One region of the Idiomarina sp. D18 genome, then DNA from elsewhere that is predicted to be linked to it. Evidence: predicted binding sites of a transcription regulator. Region 1 holds the regulator's gene; the other holds the start of a gene.
What was found. Region 1 encodes sigma-54, which starts transcription at its own class of promoters, with help from an activator protein. Its sites were predicted from a motif close to GTTGGCACGNNNNTNGNNT; they were not measured.
Positions count from the first base shown of each region.

Region 2: AC3AP5_RS11760 (DUF4168 domain-containing protein) is a predicted target of sigma-54. The motif match lies at 2,524-2,542, and genes of this name have one in related genera.

Region 1 covers NZ_CM173240.1:2,124,185-2,127,748, reverse strand. The annotation lists gene hpf (ribosome hibernation promoting factor) at 1-221, opposite strand, end outside; gene AC3AP5_RS10270 (RNA polymerase factor sigma-54) at 250-1,701, opposite strand; gene lptB (LPS export ABC transporter ATP-binding protein) at 1,731-2,456, opposite strand; gene lptA (lipopolysaccharide transport periplasmic protein LptA) at 2,460-3,002, opposite strand; gene lptC (LPS export ABC transporter periplasmic protein LptC) at 2,974-3,534, opposite strand; gene kdsC (3-deoxy-manno-octulosonate-8-phosphatase KdsC) at 3,531-3,564, opposite strand, start outside.
Region 2 covers NZ_CM173240.1:2,439,576-2,443,139, forward strand. The annotation lists gene AC3AP5_RS11750 (glutathione S-transferase family protein) at 1-338, shown strand, start outside; gene AC3AP5_RS11755 (acetolactate synthase large subunit) at 335-1,981, opposite strand; gene AC3AP5_RS11760 (DUF4168 domain-containing protein) at 2,096-2,482, opposite strand; gene AC3AP5_RS11765 (sensor histidine kinase) at 2,646-3,564, shown strand, end outside.

The DNA of each region.
Region 1 (3,564 bases):
ATTGCCGCGTACATATCTTCGTGTTCTGCATCGGCGAAAATCTCTCCGCCATTGACGTGAAGCGTAGCTTCCGCTTTTTGAATCGTTTTTTCAACATTTAGGATGACGTGAACGTTGTTTATGTGGTCAAAGTGGCGCTCTAGTTTGGCAAATTTTGTATCCACGTATTCACGCAACGCGTCGGTAATATCAATGTGATGACCTGTTAGGTTGATTTGCATAACGTCTTCCTTCTACGGTTGAACAATATTAAAGCAGACTCTTCCGCTGGCTTGAAGAGGGAATATTGAGCGATTCGCGATATTTCGCGATCGTTCTCCTAGCTACTTGGATTCCCTGATCTGCGATGAGTTCAGCAATTTTGTTGTCGCTTAATGGTTTTGCGCGGTTCTCCGCGGCAACCAATTTTTTGATTAGCGCTCTTATAGCGGTACTTGAACACTCACCTCCTGTTTCGGTACTCACATGACTGGAAAAGAAGTACTTGAGTTCAAAGATGCCGCGGGGACAATGAAGGTATTTCTGAGTTGTAACGCGCGAAATCGTACTTTCGTGCATATCTACGGCTTCTGCGACATCATTCAGAACCATCGGCTTCATTGCCTCCTCACCATGCTCAAAAAAGCCTTGTTGGCGTTGAACGATACAATGTGCAACTTTAAGTAGCGTGTCGTTTCGACTCTCTAAGCTTTTTATAAACCAGCGTGCTTCCTGTGTGTGCTGCTTTATATACTGAGAGTCTGCACTTGATTTTGCCTGCCGACTCAGTGCTGCATATTCTTCGTTCACTCTTAATTTAGGTACGCTATCTGGATTTAATTCGACCACCCAACGACCATTCTTTTTAACCACGGAGATATCAGGGATAACGTATTCAGTTGGCTTTTGGTCGATTACATCTCCGGGATAAGGATTCAAGGTTTGAATCAACCGTAATGTACTTTTTAGTTCGGCCTCATCTATTCTTAGCTTGCGTTGCAGACCTTTGTAATCCCTTGCACCCATAAGTTCCATGTAATCGTTAATCAGGGTCAATGCCAGATTTTTATGGGGTGTTTCATCATTTAGTTGTTGTAATTGAATACTCAAACATTCTTGGATCGTGCGCGCCCCAACGCCGACCGGGTCAAAGCGCTGAATTCGCTTTAGCACCATAGCGACTTCTTCGACGTCAACCTCGGGGAGTGCAATGGCCTCAACGAGCTCTGTAACATCGGTCGTGAGATAACCGCGCTCATCGATAGACTCAATAATCGCGGTGGCGATAGCCGCATCCTCGTCGGTAAAGTGAGATAGCTGCATTTGCCATAACAGATGGTCATGCAGGGAGTCGTTGGTTTCGCCTTGGTAAACATCATGTTCACCATCAAATGACTGGCTAGAGCTTAAGCTGCTGGAGGGCGTGGTTGAGGTATAGGTATCGTCCCAAGTGCTGTCTAATGGTAAATCGTCAGGCAGAGATTGCTCGTTCAGCGCATCAGACGTTTCTTTTTGGCTATCGTCATTTTTAGCTTGTTGAGAAGACTCTTGAGGCGCGTCGTCGGCCTCGTTCTCTACCTCAAGTAAGGGGTTACTATCTAAGGCTTCTTGAATCTCAGCTTGTAGATCGAGCGATGAGAGTTGCAACAACCGAATGGCTTGTTGTAATTGTGGGGTCATCGTCAATTGTTGACCCATTTTTAGTTGCAAACTTTGTTTCATCTGATTATCCCGGCCTCACTTGTGCTCCGTTACAAGGTGAACTGCTCACCGAGGTAGACATCTTTAACCTGTTGGTTTGACAATACGCTATTTGCATCACCGCTGGCAATCAGTTCCCCGTGACTAACGATATAAGCATGCTCGCATACTGACAACGTTTCGCGCACGTTATGGTCGGTAATCAACACGCCTATGCCACGGTGCTTGAGGTGTTCGATAATTTTTTTGATATCCAAGACTGAAATGGGGTCAACACCTGCAAACGGCTCATCAAGCAATATGAACGTCGGATCAGCGGCAAGCGCTCGAGCAATTTCAACCCGTCGCCGTTCACCCCCCGATAAGCTCATGCCTAAACTGTTAACAATATGCCCGATATTGAACTCTTCTAATAAAGCGTCGAGCTTTTCTTCTCGTTCTATCGTTGTAAGCGATTTGCGAGTTTCGAGGATAGCCATTAAATTATCGCGCACTGTCATTTTGCGAAAAATAGACGACTCCTGTGGTAAATACCCAATGCCTCGTCGAGCGCGTTCGTGCATAGGAAGCAACGTTAAATCATGTTGGTCTAGCTTAATACTGCCTTTATCAGAATTCACTAAGCCAACAATCATATAGAAGGTGGTTGTTTTACCCGCACCGTTAGGTCCTAATAAGCCGATCACTTGCCCTTGACTTACTTCCAAGCTGACATCTTTAACGACTTGGCGTCGGTTATATGATTTAGCGAGGTGCTCGACAGATAATTTCGCCATTTATCATTGCTCTTTTTGCTGTTGTTCGGTTTCAGGCTGCTCTTTCTCAGACTGCTTGTTGGGGTTAAAAATGGTGGTTACGCGTTCGCCCGACTCTTTTGAACCGCGCGCTGAAACGTGCTGGTTTGTCAGGTCATAAACGATAGTGTCGCCGCGCGATAAACTACTGCCTTGCGTGATCTGTGCGTTGCCCTTGAGTTCGATACGCCCTTGACTCTGAAAGTAGGTGATTTGGTCGGCTTCTGCACTGATTTCGGTGCCGTTTTCGAGTAGCTGCGTATAAACAGCAGGGCGACCGTGGGCGACAAAAGTGTCAGCTTGATCTTTAGCTTCACCGCCTGAGGCCTCTAAACGGTCGGCTTCAATACGTAACGACCCTTGTGTGACGATAACGTTATCGGTCAGCAACAACTGGTTGTTTTTAATATCAAAGTGCTCGTGTCCTGCACTTACTTCAATCGGCTTTTCGAAGTCCGACTCACCTTGAGCGACAGCCAATTGACTCACTGCTGCAAGACTAGCGAGGATTAAAAACCGTTTTAACATGACGTTTTAACTCCATAGTTTCTGCGTACAAGTCGGCATTGAGCCCGTGACCTTGTACCGCAATCTGGGGTCCCGAAATCGTGACGGGATAATCTGTGTTCATCGTTTCAGCGGGTATATCGATGACTAAGTATTCGGTGTTTACACGTTTAATAGAAGTATCAGGTTGCAGTGCCAATATTTCAACGTTGCGCTCTAAAATGAGCGTTTGGTCATCATATAAAGTGCCTTGCTCGGCACTCACTTGCCAAGTTGCCTGACGTTCATCGGTATAGACCGAGTAGACAGGATTGCTCAGCTCAGTAAGACCAATCTGAATATAATGAGACATATGCTCAGCCGTCACCTGATGCGCTAAGCGTCCGCCAGACTCGTACAAGCGAGTTTTAAGACCCGAAGCCGTAAAATCGGGTGTCATTTTACGGGTTTGTACATTAGCGTCGTCGCCATCTGACGGCTGAAAAGGCCGCCAAAGCAGAATAATCACGGCACCAAATAAGACCAGCAACAAAAGTGCGACGCGGCGACTCACAAACTGACTCCCTCAGCGCTCGGTAGTTCA
Region 2 (3,564 bases), 320 kb from region 1:
TTGACCAGTATTGTTTGGTGAATACAGCGATGGACGCCACCATTAATCTGTTCTTATTGAGCAAGGAAGGTGTGACGCCAGAAAACAATGGCTACATGAAGCGCCAGCATGAGCGCGTGCATGAAATTCTCGCTTTAATGGAGAGCCGTGACCATGCTGTTGCTTATGAGGGACCGCATCCGTTCAGCGATGGTGAACTGCGCTTAGGCTGTTTCCTGAGCTGGGGACTCTTTCGTTCACTGATTTCGTTAAACGAATTCCCCAAGCTGCAGGCATTTTTAGACAAAATTAACGACTATCCTATCTTTGCAGATACGCATCCAAGCCTTAAAGATTAGGCTTGGATCGCTTTTGCGCGTTTAGGAATTTCCTCGTTGAGTAATTCAACATTGCGTGAGTAATCAACGGGAACGTCGATGATGTGCACGCCACCTTTCTCCATGCAGTCACGCATCAGTGGCTGCAATTTTTCTGTTGCTTCTAACCGGTAGCCGTTAGCACCGTAAGCTTCCGCGTATTTGATAAAGTCAGGGTTCTTAAAGTCCAAGCCAAAGTCGTGCAAACCCATGTGCTCTTGTTTCCACTTAATCATACCGTAAGCGCTGTCGTTAAGAATAAGCACAACCAAATCGAGATTCATACGAACAGCGGTTTCGATTTCTTGCGAATTCATCATAAAGCCGCCGTCGCCGCAGATAGAAACTACCTTGCGGTTTGGGTGGACCAGTTTAGCAGCCATGGCAGATGGTAAACCGGCGCCCATCGAGGCCAGTGCATTATCGAGCAACACGGTGTTTGGCTGGCGTGCAGGATAATTGCGAGCAAACCAAATTTTATAAATACCGTTGTCCAACGCAATGATGCCGTCGTCTGGCATAACTTCTCTCACTTCCTCTACTAGGCGCTGAGGTAGCATAGGGAAAGCCTCGTCATGTGCGCCTTCGTCGGTGTGGTCACGCATGTGTTCGCGGACTTTCAGCATAAATTCAAAATCCCAATGAGACTGCGGCTCGATACCTTCTTTAAGCTGCCAAATGCTGTTGCCGATATCGCCAATCATACTGGCGTGTGGGAAATAAACAGAATCGACTTGGGCGCCTTGGAAGTTAATATGAACCACCTTGCGTTGATCAGGTTTCATCATGAATGGCGGTTTCTCAACGACATCGTGGCCGACATTGAGGATTAAGTCAGCTTGTTCTATGGCACGATGTGGGTAATCGCCATCAGATACCGCTGCATTCCCTAACCAACGTGGGTGATCTTCATTAATGACACCTTTACCCATTTGCGTTGTGATAAATGGAATTCCTGTTTTATCGACGAACGCACGAAGCATTTTTGCCGTAATTTTACGGTTGGCTGCGGCACCAATGACGATGAGCGGATGCTTAGCTTCCTTAAGCAGTTTCAAAACGTAATCGACAGACTTATGCTCAGTAATTGGACGACGCGAGTAACTCGGTGTAATTGGGGTAGCATCCACTTCTTCAGCTGCAATATCGTCTGATAGCTCAAGGTGCGCTGCACCTGGTCGTTCATCTTCGGCACGACGGAAAGCCTCCCGCACGTGTGAAGGTATCGTCTTTGCACTGATAATCGGTTGAGTGTACTTGGTGATAGGCGTCATCATATCGATGACATCAATGATCTGGAATTGACCTTGCGGCCGATCTTTTATTGGCTTCTGTCCCGTGATCACGACCATTGGCATCGCACCAAGTTGTGCATAAGCAACGGATGTCACTAAATTGGTCGCTCCAGGCCCAAGTGTTGATAAACAAACCCCCGGCTTTCCTGTCAACCGCCCATAGGTCGCCGCCATAAAGCCCGCAGCTTGCTCATGGCGCGTTAACACCAGTTCAATTGATGAGTTTGAGAGAGATTCAAGTAAATCGAGATTCTCTTCTCCTGGGATACCGAACACATATTGTACACCCTCATTTTCGAGAGCTTTTACCATGAGGTCTGCTGCTTTCACTAAGACACTCCTTTTAAATTCGTGTGAATATTAAATGCTACGTTGTGGAGGTCAATTATGATCAAAAAAGGGCGGTACTATGACCGCCCTTTAAATTAACGTTAACATCGATGCTTACGAGTTACCTTCACCTGAAGTCATTTCTTTAAGGCGAGAACGCAACTCTTTATCGCTTTGAGCGCGTTGAATGATCATGTTGTACTGTTGTGGTGAAAGACCAGAGTCTTTCACTGCTGCGATCATCTCTTTCTGCGCTTCTTGCTGGATGCTACGCGCTTCTTCTTGATTTTCAGCATTTTGAAATTTGTCGCGATATTTCGTCGTTACTTTTTGAACGTCTTCCATTGCAGCGACAAACTTGACCAGCATGCCTTCAGTAATTTTTTGCTGAGCTTGCTGTTGTGCCATTTGATTTTGTGCTGCGTTGTCTTGAGTTTGCGCAGCGGCTGCAGTAGTCGCTAATGTCATTGCTGATGCGATTGCAATCATTGTCTTTTTCATCGTGAACTCCTGTTGTTCAAGAAATTTAATCACTTTAGATAAAGCGAATACTGTGCCAAGTTTTTAACATCATGAAAAATAAGGAAAAAATAAATACCTGTAATCAAACAAGGAAAATTTACGATTTCTTATGTATCCTTTTGATACACACAAAGGAGGTAATGTGACAAAAAGATACACTTTACCGCTCTCGAGTATTCAGCGCCGTTTATTGCTTTATGTGGTTATTCCAATGCTATTAATTTCTGGGGCTGCGATAACGTTTGGATTGAATATAGCGGGTCAGCAAGAAGAGGAACGTCTTAAGACCGATCTTAAATTGATTGGGCGGGCGATTAGTTTGCCGATCAGTGATGCGCTTTTAAACAATGACTTGGCGACTGTGCAAGCGAACTTAGATTCGGTTTTTAATATTGGACGCGTTTATGGCGCTTCAGTTTATGACGTAAATGGTCAGCAAGTCGCAGAGGCAGGTGTTACTGAGACTGACTTATCAGACAGTTGGTTAGCTCGACAAACTGTACAAACTGGCGTCTCACAAGATGACTACCGTCAAGTTGAGGGGCGTGAGGTGTTTTCCCAGTTCCTTCCTATTGTTGATCGTGGCGGCCGTATTATTGGCCTTCTGCAAATTAATCGACGCGCCAGCGATTTTGATGAACGGTTTGAGCAACTAAGCCAAGTAGCGTGGATTAGTTGGTTTATTTTTGCCGTGGTGACGATTGCCGTTTTAGTTTTTGGTCATTATCGCGGCGTTGGGCGCCATGTTTTGTATCTTCGCAATATTATGCAACAGGTCGCTGAAGGACGGCGCGATGTTCGGGTTGATACCCATGGACCGAGCGAGATCGTCGCGATAAGCCAAGGTCTTAACGAGATGCTAGAAGCGGTCACTCGTGCCGAGCAAGAGATCCGGGATAGACGTCAAGAAGAGCAGCGTCTAAATGAAGCCTTACGTGAACAAGAAAAAATGGCGGCTATCGGTTCGGTTTCGAGTGGTGTCGCTCACGAGCTAGGTGCACCGCTTACGGTGATTGATAATCGTGCTAAAAAGCTTTTACGGCATACCGATTCTGAAGATG